Regions from separate parts of the Devosia oryziradicis genome, predicted to be linked through region 2. Evidence: predicted binding sites of a transcription regulator. Region 2 holds the regulator's gene; the other holds the start of a gene.
The links. Region 2 encodes PhoB, which activates phosphate uptake and scavenging genes when phosphate is short. Its sites were predicted from a motif close to TGTCATNNANCTGTCAT; they were not measured.

Region 1 (5,962 bases), 990 kb from region 2:
TGTCGGGCTGGAAAGCGAAGCCCGCGACCAGGTTAAACTCGGTCACGACATTCTCGGCAGGGCGATTGGTGATGTAGATATAGGCTTGGCTGTAACCATCGGGCGTCGGCGTCACCCGTTCGGGCTTGGTCATGGCGAAACAGACCGGACCCGTCGCATCATTGGCGGCATAGCTCGACCAGGCGCGATGTTCGCCCAGCAGCCTTACCTGCTGGGCGCTGGCAGTGGCCGTGAGGATCAGGCTGGCGCTCAGGGCAAGCGCCACGGCGGACTTGGACATCAGGACCTCGCGGAAGCAAAACGGGCGACGGGCCGGACCAGCCCACCGCCCAGATAGGGTTGATTGCCCTTGTGGGGCAACTCAAAAATCATGCGCAGGCAGCGTCGATCGCGTTCATCGCCGCGGTCGCGCCCGACAGCGAATAGGTATCGACGGTATTGGTGCCACGCTGGCTGGTCCCCTTGACCACCAGGTTGCTGCCGGCCTTGAACGCCTGCACGAACCCACCTTCGTCACCCGTCGAGGCGAGCCAGGCTGCCGAGCCTTCCGTCACCATGGGATAGGACTTGCCATCGACGCTGGCGCTGGCCTTGGCGTCGGAGGTGTTGAACGGGTAGCCGATAATGGTCTGGACCTCGTTCTTGGTCCCCATGCCCTTGCGGTGGATGATCATGAAGTGGATCGGATCGCGGTTGGCGCCGGCCGGCTCGCTCTTTTGCGGGGTGGCCGAAACGTAGCAGATCACCCCGGACGCGTCGGTTGCCTGCCAGGCCGTCCAGGCATTGAAAGTGCCGAGCTCGGTCGCCTGCTGCGCCTGCGCGGCAGGAACCAGAGCCATGATCGCGCCGACCGCGAGCCCCATGACCAGGCCACCGGTTTTCGTCGTCATCGCCAATTCATCCTTTGTCTCGAAGGTCCCATGCTGGGAGCAATGCCCGCGAACTGTCGCCCAACATGGTTACCAAGGTGTCAAACGCCGCCACGTTTGCGCGTATTTGCTTCAACTGCGAGTCAATCGCGGCGGCATTTTGGCGGGCCGCGCCCGCCCATGCCGGTTTGCGCCGCGCCGGTTAACAATGTGTTGATGCCCGAGCAGCAGCGGCCCTAGGCGGCCAGGGTGTAGCTCTGTTCGACGACATAGGGGCCACCGCCCACCGAATCCTTGCTGGAAAACAGGACGAAGCGGCCGACCGGAAAGCTCAGCGGCTCGAAGCGCCCCGCTTCCGCCATGAACCGCGCCAGTTCCCCCGCACTGGTGCCGCGCAGCCGCGCCAGGGACACATGGGGCACGAATTTGCGGCCATCGGGCGGCAGGCCGGCCCGCTGCAGCACGCGTTCCTGGGCGGCCTGCAGACGGTTCAGCGACTCGCTGGGCTCGACCCCGGCATAAAGCGCCCGCGGCTTGTCACCACCAAACGACCCCAGATGGGTGAGCCGCACCGAAAAGCGCAGCGAATTGACCAGCCGGTCCAGGCTGTCGGCCACCTCGTTGGCCGTCTGGTGGTCGACGTCACCGATGAATCTCAAGGTAATGTGATAGTTTTCTGCGTCGATCCAGCGGGCGCCCGTCAATCCGCCCCGCTTGAGAGAAAGCGCAAATCCAACATCGGCCGGAATTTCAAGGCCGGTAAAGAGCCGGGGCATGGGGCCCTCCTCTTCATAAGGACACGCGATTCGACCCCGACCGTAGCACAGAGCGACCGTCGGGCCAGTCGATTCGTCGCAGCAGGCCAAGATCACTTGTAAACAACTGGGGTCACATCCATATTGTTTCATCAAGTGGCAAACCAATGCCCACCGGCGGTGCAAGAGACCGCGACAATTGGGAAAGGAAACCGACTATGGCTGAATATGACCGTCAGACCCTCGGTGCGCGGGCCGGCTCGGCCTTGGCCATCGACGAGGGCCTGCGCAGCTACATGCTGCGCGTCTACAATTACATGGGTATCGGGCTTGTCGTGACCGGGCTCGCCGCCTGGTTCGCCGCCGCCGCCGCCATCACCACCGATCCGAACGCCGCCGTGGGCCAGCTGGCCAACGGCCAGCTCGTCACCCAGTGGGGCTATCTGCTCTATGCCAGCCCGCTGCAGTGGGTCGTGATGCTGGCTCCCCTGGCCTTCGTGCTGGTGCTGAGCTTCGGCATCAACAAGCTGTCCGTGCCGGCTGCACAGGCCACCTTCTGGGCCTTCGCCGCCATCATGGGCGTGTCGCTGAGCTCGATCTTCCTGGTCTATACCGACGCCTCGATCGCCAAGGTGTTCTTCATCACCGCCGCGACCTTCGGTGCCATGAGCCTTTACGGCTACACCACCAAGCGTGATCTGACCCAGATGGGCAGCTTCCTGATGATGGGCCTGATCGGCCTGATCATCGCCTCGGTGGTCAACATCTTCATGCAGTCGTCCATGCTCGAATTCGCCATCTCGGCGGTCGGCGTGCTGATCTTCGTGGGCCTGACCGCCTACGACACGCAGAAGATCAAGGAAGGCTACTCGGAGTCCTATGGCGCCGACGTGCTGGCCAAGGGTGCCATCATGGGCGCGCTGAACCTCTACCTCGACTTCATCAACCTGTTCCTGATGCTGCTCCGCCTGTTCGGCAACCGCGAGTAAGCAACAGGTGGCTTGATCGACCGATCAAGCAATTTGGTTGGACTGACATCGGGACCGCATCCTACAAGGGATGCGGTCCCTTTGTTTTGCCGAGCCGACGCCGTGTCCGACTTCATCCTGCGCCCGTTTTCCTGGTCCGACGTCCCGGCCATCACGGCCATCTACAGCCACTATGTCCGCAACACCGCCATCACCTTCGACACCGAGGTGCCCGGGGAAGAGGCCATTGCCGAGAAATATGCGGGCCTCAAGCGCCTGGGACATCCGCTGATCGTGGCCGAGGGAGACGCCAAGGTGCTGGGCTATGCCTATGCCAGCTTCTACCGCCCGCGCGCCGCCTATCGCTTCACCTGCGAGGACTCGATCTATCTCGATCCCGCGGCAACCGGGCGCGGCCTGGGCAAGGCGCTGCTGACCGAGCTCCTGGCCCAGTCCAGCGCCTTCGGCTTCAAGCAGATGCTGGCCGTGATCACCGCCAACACCGCCAACTCCATCGCCATCCACGAGAAATTCGGCTTCGAGCGCGTCGGCTACTACAAATCGGTCGGCTACAAGTTCGACCGCTGGCACGACATCGTGCACCTGCAAAAGGCGCTCTAACCCAATCGCTTTCGCATGCGGTGACCTTCGCCGCCCATGCAGGCGACTGGTGTCGCGTCCTCGCTCCAGCCCGCCGCGTGATAGAAGGCGCGGGCCGTGGTCGTGCTGGTGAGCTGGGCCTCGACCACGCCGTGGACGCGCAACTCGGCTTCGAGCGCCGAAAGAAGTGCCTTGCTGACGCCGCGAAACCGGGCGGCGGGGTCGACATAGTTGAGCGATACCTCGCCCTTATCGGGCACCACCGCGCCAACGGCCGCCACCTGACCATCCAGCTCCGCCACCAGCATGCGCAGCCCCGGACTGGCCAGCATATGGGCCACGCCCTCGGGCGTTTTGTTCGCCGTCCAGGTCACCAGCCGCTCGGGCGCGCCGCCATGGTCGGGACCACAGAGTTCGGTTATGGAAGCGATAAGCACCCGGCTCATCGCCGGAACGTCGGCTGCGGTCGCAGGGCGAACCGCGATCATCCCACGATGGCCAGTTGCGGATCGAGCACGCGCAGCACCAAAGCCAGGTCATGCCCGCGCTTGAGGATGCGGCCCTGCTGGTTGGTGACGGCATATTGTCCCTGCCGGTTGCGCAGGCGGGGCGTCTTTTCGATGATGAACAGCGGTCGCTCCGAAACCCGGGCATAGACCGAGAACACGGCCCTGTCGCGCAGGAAGTCCATGGCGTAGTCGCGCCATTCCCCCTGCCCTACCTTGCGACCATAGACATTGAGGATGAGCTGGAGTTCCTTGCGATCGAAGGCGGTGACGCCAGGAAGCCTGCTGGAAACCGGACGCGCTGGAGCCTCGCCTGCGGCATGGACCAGCGACAGGCTGACCGTCTTGTCCTGTGGTGGGCTACCCTGCGCCAGTGGATCGACTCCGGGACATTTCAATCGTCAACGCGCTGTCATGATTGCGGCATTCGCCTTCGGATGCAAGGGGCCAGCTACGCGGGCGAAATACCCCATTTTGGTCACAGTTTGTCCCTGCCCCCGCCCGAAAGGGGGATCAGCCTACAACCATTGCCTCCAGTGGCTGGCATCCGGGCCGACCGAGCCCCCAAACCCAGACGCCCGGGTGTCAGCCGCCCCTATTTTGAGTTGACCAGTCAGAACCTTGCCCATCCCTGCCCCCAGGGATGGGTTTTTCTTTAGCACTCAGGGCTCGTAGGTCGCAGCCCCCAGGATCGGGCCAGGCAGGCCGCCCTTTTCCTGCTGCACGATGACGGCAATGCCGCTGCTGCCCTGGCCGAGAATTTCGGGGAGCGGCAGCTTGAGGCTGGCGCCCGTCGCCCCTTCCCACATGCCCAACACCTGCCGGTCGGTCACCACCTGGGTATAGACCATGGCCTTGCCGGCATTCTCGCCCTTGTCGATCGCCACATCAGCCCGATCAAGATAGGTCACCATCCAGACCACGGCATCATCCAGGCTGGTATTGGGCGGAATGGTCACGTCGAGCGTATCGCCATCGCGCGCGAGTTCCACGCCCAGCGGCAGTGCGGCACCATCGAGCGCGCCATGCACCTCGCCCCGCCGCGAGCCAACGACGCCCTTGGCGCCATTGACCACCATCTGCGGCGTATAGATGCGCGACGAGCCCCAGCTCTTGGCATAGGCGCGCTGGCGATCGGAAAATTCCGGACTGCCGAACGTGTCTTCCCAGCCCACATAGTCCCAGTAGTCGACATGGTAGGCCAGCGCCACGACGTCGCCTTCTTCGGCCAGGCCGGTGAGCAGCGCATCGGCCGGCGGGCACTGGGCGCAGCCCTGGCTGGTGAAGAGTTCCACCACCGCCTTGGGACGCGTGCGCGTGCTTTCCGCGCTGGTCGATTGAACCAGGGCAAGCAGCGTCACGATGCTGAGGGCAGCGCCAAGGATGGGTCTTGCAATCATGGGCAAGGTTGTAAGCCGGGCCCGCCAGACCTCGCCAGTCAAAAGAGGGTGAGAGGGGGAGAATCTACCTACACGGTGCGATCTCGAGATGAGCTAAAACAAAATGGCGGCCCTGAGGCCGCCATTTGCATTCCAGTTGGCAAGGCCGCTTACGCGGCGACGAGGCTGCGCAGCACGTAGTGCAGGATGCCGCCATTTTTGTAGTAGTCGAGCTCGTTTGCCGTATCGATGCGGCAACGGGTTTCGACATTGACCACGCTTCCATCGGCACGAGTGATCTTGACGGTGACCATGGCGCGCGGCGCGATCGAGGTGACGCCTTCGATGTCGATGGTTTCGCTACCGTCGAGGCCCAGCGTCTGCCAGCTCTCGCCGTCCTTGAACTGCAGCGGGATGACGCCCATGCCGACCAGGTTGGAGCGGTGGATACGCTCGAAGGACTGGGCGATCACGGCGCGCACGCCGAGGAGGTTCGTGCCCTTGGCGGCCCAGTCACGCGACGAGCCGGTGCCATATTCCTTGCCGGCAAAGATCACCAGCGGCGTGCCCTGGGCCTGGTAGGCCATGGCAGCATCGTAGATCGCCATCTGCGAGCCATCCGGACCCTTGGTGTAGCCACCCTCGACGCCCGAGAGCATCTGGTTCTTGATGCGGATATTGGCGAAGGTGCCACGCATCATCACTTCGTGGTTGCCGCGGCGGGCGCCGTAGGAATTGAAGTCCCGCGGCGCCACCTGGCGTTCCTCGAGATACTTGCCGGCGGGCGTCGTCGCCTTGAACGAACCGGCCGGAGAGATATGGTCGGTGGTGATGGAGTCGAGGAACAGCGCCAGCACCTTGGCGCCGGTGACATTGGTGACCGGC
Region 2 (5,962 bases):
GGATGCCTCCGCCCGGCTGTCCTCGAGCATGGTGCTGGTGCGCTTGAGTCGCCGCAGCAGCAAGGCCGCCGTCAGGCCAGCCAGGGCCAGGGCCGTGGCAAGCGCGGGGGCGGTGTCCCGGATCAGCGTATAGGCAGGCTCATCGGGCACCCAGGTGAAGAAGCCGATGATACGCCCGCTGTCGTTGAGGATGGGCGAGGCAACTTTTTCGCCGTCCTGCGGTTCGAAACCGGAATAGCCCAGGTCCTCGATGGCAAATTTCTCCGAAATCTCCCGCGCTACTTCCGCGTCGATCTCGCGCACGGATATGTGGATGAATTCGGAACCTGGCGATTGCTGAACGGCGTCCGTTCCCGGCACGACCGGGCGCATGCTGATCACGGCGGGCTTGTTGCCAGCCAAGGCTACGACATCCTCGATCCCCAGGCCGGTGACCGCAGCAGTGGAATCGCTCTGGCCCGCCGACGCCACGGCCATCGTTTCGCGCAATGCGGCTAGCAGCGGCGCAGCGGCGCTGCGGATGGCATCATAGTCCTGCGGGTCGACGGCGGCGCCATTGCGGGCTGCATGAACCGGCCTGTCCGCGTTGTCGAGAATGTAGATCTGGTCGTGCCCGAAATACTCGCTCATCCAGGCGGTGAGGTTTTCCTCGATCCAGGACGCGTTGCCTGCCCGGAGATTGAGCACCGCGTCATCCCAGACGGCGGACGCATTCTGCTCGACGGGGATGCGCTTCTCGATTTCGGCAAGCCCGGTCTGGATCGATCTGGCCTGGCGGGCGATCGAACGATCGTCAATCCGCGACGCCGCCCACCAGCCAAAGCAACCGACGGCCACGATCAGTGCCAGGGCAAAGATGATCGACAGGTTGGTGATCTGACGGGAAAGGGTGGACTGGCGCGGTTTCACTTGGGCCTCGATGCCCCAAAGCTAGCGCGCTAAACCTAACGACACATCAAAAGGCGCGGTCAGATTGCAATTGGTGGCCGCTTCGTGCCGACTTGGTTTACATCAGGTTTGGCGGCTCGCCGGACGGGGGATCCGCTGATCGGCGAAGCCCGGCCAGGTGCGGCTGCGGGAATTGATCAGCATATCGACCGAATAGCTCTTTTCCGGGCATTCCAGGGCAATTTGCGCCAACAGGTCCTGGCCCTGTTCCAGTTGCACATAGAGGGCGTCACTGTCGTCCTTGCTGAAGCCTCCCACGGCCATCGTCCAGGCCTTGAGCAGGGCGCGGTACTTGCTGAGATGGACTTCGGCTTCCTGGCTGGTCATGGCCTGATGTTGTTCCCGAATCGAGGTGGTGGCATCGAACTGGTGTCGATGCGCGGCAGATTAGGACATGCTCGATGTTGGAACCGTGACCCGGGTTGTCAGTGTTTTGTCAGCCTGGAGAAGGTAAATGAATTCCACCATGACACGCACATCGCTTGTTACAATGCTGGCCATTCTGGTGGCCCTGGCGCAGCCCGCATGGGCGCAGGGGAACGGCCATGGCCCGGGCGACGACAAAGGACCCGGTGGTGACAACCCGGGTCATGCCGACAATGATGGCAAGGGCCCCGGCGATAACAATGGCAAGGGGCCGGGCGACAACAACGGCAAAGGACCGGGCGACAACAACGGCAAAGGCCCCGGCGACAACAATGGCAAGGGTCCCGGCGACAACAATGGCAAGGGTCCCGGCGACAACAACGGCAATGGGCCTGGAAATGGCGGTGGCCAAGGGCCGGGGGGGACTCCAGGTTCCAGCGGCGGCGGCAAGGGCCAGGGGCCCGTTGCTCCGAGTGGTTCGGATGCCGCTGGCAACCAACCGGCATCCAATGCGCCGCAGGAACTGTCAGAGAACGATGCGCTGGCCGCAGTAGCGGCGGGGCGGGCCGTGGAGCTTTCGGCTATTCTGCCTGACCTGCGCGCGAGGACGGGGGGCGAAGTCATCAACGCCCAGTTGCAGCAGGTTGGGAGCTTCCTGCTCTACGCCGTGACGGTGCTAACACCCTCAGGCGAGGTGATCACGGAACATTACTATGCGCGCACGGGCGCGCATGTGGGCCGATAGGTCTATTTGACCGCCACCGGCTGGTTGGCGGCGAAGCGCTCGTCAAATGCATAACCGGCGCCGCGAACCGTGCGGATGGGATCGGTATCCCGCCCGCGATTGATCGCCCGACGGAGCCGGCCGATATGGACGTCCACGGTGCGTTCGTCGACATAAACGTCGTTGCCCCAGACGCCATCGAGCAACTGCTCACGCGAGTAGACCCGACCCGGGTGACGCATGAGATATTCGAGAAGGCGGTATTCAGTCGGCCCCAGATGCACGTCCCTGGTCGCGCGCCGGACACGATGGGTGGTGCGGTCCAGTTCGAGGTCGCCGACCTTGAGGGCCGCCGTGACCAGGTTGGGATTGGCGCGACGCAACAGGGCATGGATGCGGGCTGTCAACTCGGGCACCGAGAAGGGTTTGACGACATAATCGTCTGCCCCGGTGGCAAGGCCCCGGACCCGTTCTTCTTCCTCGCCGCGCGCAGTGAGCATGATGATCGGGATCCGGGCGGTTTCCTCACGCGCACGCCAGCGGCGGCACAGTTCGATGCCCGATATTTCCGGCAGCATCCAGTCGAGCAGGATCAGGTCGGGCAGCTTTTCCTGCAGCGCCCGCTGTGCCTCTTCGCCCGTTTCCGCGGTGACGACGCGGAAGCCCTCCGACTCGAGGTTGTAGCGCAACAGGATGGCGATATCGCCTTCGTCTTCAACGACGAGAATGGTGGCGGGCATGGGTGGCTCCCGTCTGGGCGGCCTTTGTTGCCGCCGGGTTTAGAGACCTCATGGTGAGCTTGTCGAACCACGAGGTCGAGCGAGTGCAGGCTTGAGTGCCACGACCTCGTCCTTCGACAGGCTCAGGATGAGGTCTACTGAGAGCGCCGAGTAAGGAAAGATCCTCACCCGGCGCCGGGCGCCGACCCTCGGGTCAAGCCCGAGGGCAAGCCTTCGAGACGTTACGCCTTGATTTGCGTCCGCTGCAGTTGCTGCACGTCCGATGTCAGCTGCTTGCCGGTCTGGAGGTAGTAAGCCCGCTCGGCAATGTTGGTGGCGTGGTCGCCGATGCGCTCCAGGCTCTTGGCGCAGAACAGCAGATGCGTGCACGGGGTGATGTTGCGCGGATCTTCCATCATGTAGGTGAGGAGTTCGCGGAACAGCGAGGTGTGCATGGCATCGACCTCGTCATCGCGGTTGCAGACGTCGATGGCGGCGGCGGAATCGCGGCTGGCGTAGGCGTCGAGCGCGCCCTTGATCTGGCGCAGGACCAGGGCCGTCATGTTCTTGACGCCGTTATAGAACGTCGGCTGCAGGCTGAGGCCCTCGAGCTTGAGCGAGCGACGGGCCAGTTGCTTGGCCATATCGCCGACCCGTTCGAGATCGGAGGCGACGTGGATGGCGGTGACGATCGACCGCAGGTCGCTGGCCATGGGCTGGCGGCGTGCGATCATGGAAACCGCCATGTCGTCGATCCTACGCTGCATTTCGTCGATGCGCTGGTCGGCGATGATGGTGAGGTCGGCCAGCTCGCGGTCGAGCTTGAGCAGGGCCTTGGTGCCGTTTTCAATGGCGACTTCGACCTGGCCACCCATCTCGGCGATGGTCTGGGCGAGGGCAACGAGTTCGTCATTGTAGGACGAGACGATGTGGTCTTTGCCGATATTGGCCATGTTTTGCTCCTCCGGTCCCGTCAGCCGATACGGCCCATTATGTAGTCCTGGGTCTGCTTGTTGACCGGATTGGTGAAGATATCTTCGGTCACGCCTTCTTCGATCAGGTTGCCCAGGTGAAAGAAGGCCGTGCGCTGCGAAACGCGAGCGGCCTGCTGCATCGAGTGGGTGACGATGACGATGGTGTAGTTTTCACGCAGTTCGTCAATCAGCTCTTCGATGATGGCGGTGGCGATCGGGTCGAGGGCCGAGCAGGGCTCGTCCATCAGGATGACCTCAGGCCCCACGGCAATGGCGCGGGCAATGCACAGGCGCTGTTGCTGGCCGCCGGAGAGGCCGGTGCCGGGTTCGTTGAGGCGATCCTTGACCTCTTCGAACAGGCCGGCCTTGCGCAGCGAGGATACCACGATCTCGTCCATGTCGGTCTTAGACTTGGCGAGGCCATGAATCTTGGGTCCATAGGCGACGTTGTCATAGATCGACTTGGGGAAGGGATTGGGCTTCTGGAACACCATGCCGATGCGGGCCCGCAGTTCGACCACGTCGAGGCTGGGGTCGTAGATGTCCTCGCCATCGAGCTTGATCGTGCCGCCCACCTTGGCGCCTTCGATCGTGTCGTTCATGCGGTTGATGCAGCGCAGGAAGGTCGACTTGCCACAGCCCGACGGTCCGATGAAGGAGGTCACGGCGCGGTCGGGAATGTCGATGGAAATGCCGTGCAGGGCCTGCTTGGCACCATAGTGAACCGTCACGTCGCGAGCGGTCAGGCGGATGGGTCGCTCGAGGGCGTCCGTGGGGTTCATGGCTGAATTCACCGATTGTTGGGTCATCTTAACCTTGCCGGCCAGCATATCCATTTGAGACATCCTTGTATCCAGACGTTGCGATCAGGCGCGCTTTTCGAGGCGCGAGCGCAGGTAAATGGCGACGCCGTTGAGGCAGATCATGACCAGGAGAAGCACCATGATTGCGGCGGCCGTGCGGGGTTCGAAGAAGTTGCGGTTTTCATTGCCCTGCCAGAGGTAGATCTGCACGGGCAAGGCAGTGGCCTGGTCGAGCGGGGTGGCGGGTACGGCGGCCACGAAGGCTTTCATGCCGATCAGCAGGAGCGGGGCGGTTTCGCCCAGAGCATGGGCGACACCCAGGATGGTGGCGGTCAGGATCGAGGGGAAGGTGACCGGTAGCACATGGTGGAACACCATCTGCGTCTTGCTGGCGCCCATGCCCAGCGCGGCTTGGCGCAGAGCGGGGGACACGCCGAGCAGGGCACCGCGGGTGGCGATGATGATGGTGGGCAGGGTCATCAGGGTCAGCACCAGGCCGCCGACGATGGGCGCCGAGATCGGCAGGTGCATGTAGTTGATGAAGACTGCGGCGCCGAGCAGGCCGAAGACAATGGAAGGCACGGCCGCCAGGTTGTTGATGTTGACCTCGATGAAATCGGTCAGCCGCGACTTGGGCGCGAATTCCTCGAGGTAGATGGCGGAGGCAACCCCGATCGGCACCGCGAGGAAGATGACGATCAGCATCATCCACAGCGTGCCGACAAAGGCGCCCAGCAGGCCGGCGGAGGCAGGCGCGGCGCGGCTGTCGACATTGGTGAAGATCGACCAGGCAAAGCCGTTGGTGATGGTGCCATTGGCAACGAATTCGTCGATCAGCGCACGGGCAGGCGCCGAAAGCTGTTGCTGCGCATCGCCGAGCGAGCGGTCGATATTGCCGCGGATCCAGTTGACGGCATTGGCCGAGGCCAGCACGTCGACGTCCACCGTCTTGCCGAGCAGGGTCGGGTCGGCAACGAACATTTCGCGCACTTCGTGTCGGGCGTCGGTCTCTGCGATGGAAAGGATTTCCTTGGTGTCGATGTCATAGCCGGCGGGCGCCGCGGCACGGAGCGAGGCCTCGATGACCTTGTTCCAGTTGAGCAGTGCCAGGTCGCGCTGCCATTTGAGGTTGGCAGCCTGGAAATCGGCGTCGGACTGGCCCTCGGCGCGGACCGGGGCCGGATCGGCCTTGATCAGCGCGGGATCGAAGGTCACCGCCAGATGCAGGTTCGACTGCGTGAAGGCGGGCGCACCCTTGCGGACGATATCGACAAACAGCAGGGCGACAAAGCCGAGCGCCAGGATGATCGCCGCAAGCCCAAGGACCCTGAAGATGGCCTCGCTGAGATGGCGCTTGCGCAGGCTGGCGCGAATGAGCCTGGTGCGCTCGACGGATGCCTGGCTGGTGGAGAGCGTATCGGTTGCCAT

Region 1: JI749_RS03060 (DUF2794 domain-containing protein) is a predicted target of PhoB. The motif match lies at 4,098-4,114, and genes of this name have one in related genera.

Annotation. Positions count from the first base shown of each region.
Region 1 covers NZ_CP068047.1:611,087-617,048, reverse strand. Annotated here, with positions in the region: gene JI749_RS03090 (invasion associated locus B family protein) at 1-280, opposite strand, end outside; gene JI749_RS03085 (invasion associated locus B family protein) at 369-890, opposite strand; gene thpR (RNA 2',3'-cyclic phosphodiesterase) at 1,106-1,645, opposite strand; gene JI749_RS03075 (Bax inhibitor-1/YccA family protein) at 1,843-2,613, shown strand; gene JI749_RS03070 (GNAT family N-acetyltransferase) at 2,716-3,213, shown strand; gene JI749_RS03065 (GNAT family N-acetyltransferase) at 3,210-3,680, opposite strand; gene JI749_RS03060 (DUF2794 domain-containing protein) at 3,677-4,027, opposite strand; gene JI749_RS03055 (DUF1223 domain-containing protein) at 4,361-5,098, opposite strand; gene acnA (aconitate hydratase AcnA) at 5,248-5,962, opposite strand, start outside.
Region 2 covers NZ_CP068047.1:1,598,342-1,604,303, forward strand. Annotated here, with positions in the region: gene JI749_RS08030 (putative bifunctional diguanylate cyclase/phosphodiesterase) at 1-909, opposite strand, end outside; gene JI749_RS08035 (hypothetical protein) at 1,012-1,275, opposite strand; gene JI749_RS08040 (PepSY domain-containing protein) at 1,403-2,059, shown strand; gene phoB (phosphate regulon transcriptional regulator PhoB) at 2,062-2,778, opposite strand; gene phoU (phosphate signaling complex protein PhoU) at 3,000-3,710, opposite strand; gene pstB (phosphate ABC transporter ATP-binding protein PstB) at 3,731-4,513, opposite strand; gene pstA (phosphate ABC transporter permease PstA) at 4,598-5,962, opposite strand; gene pstC (phosphate ABC transporter permease subunit PstC) at 5,962-5,962, opposite strand, start outside.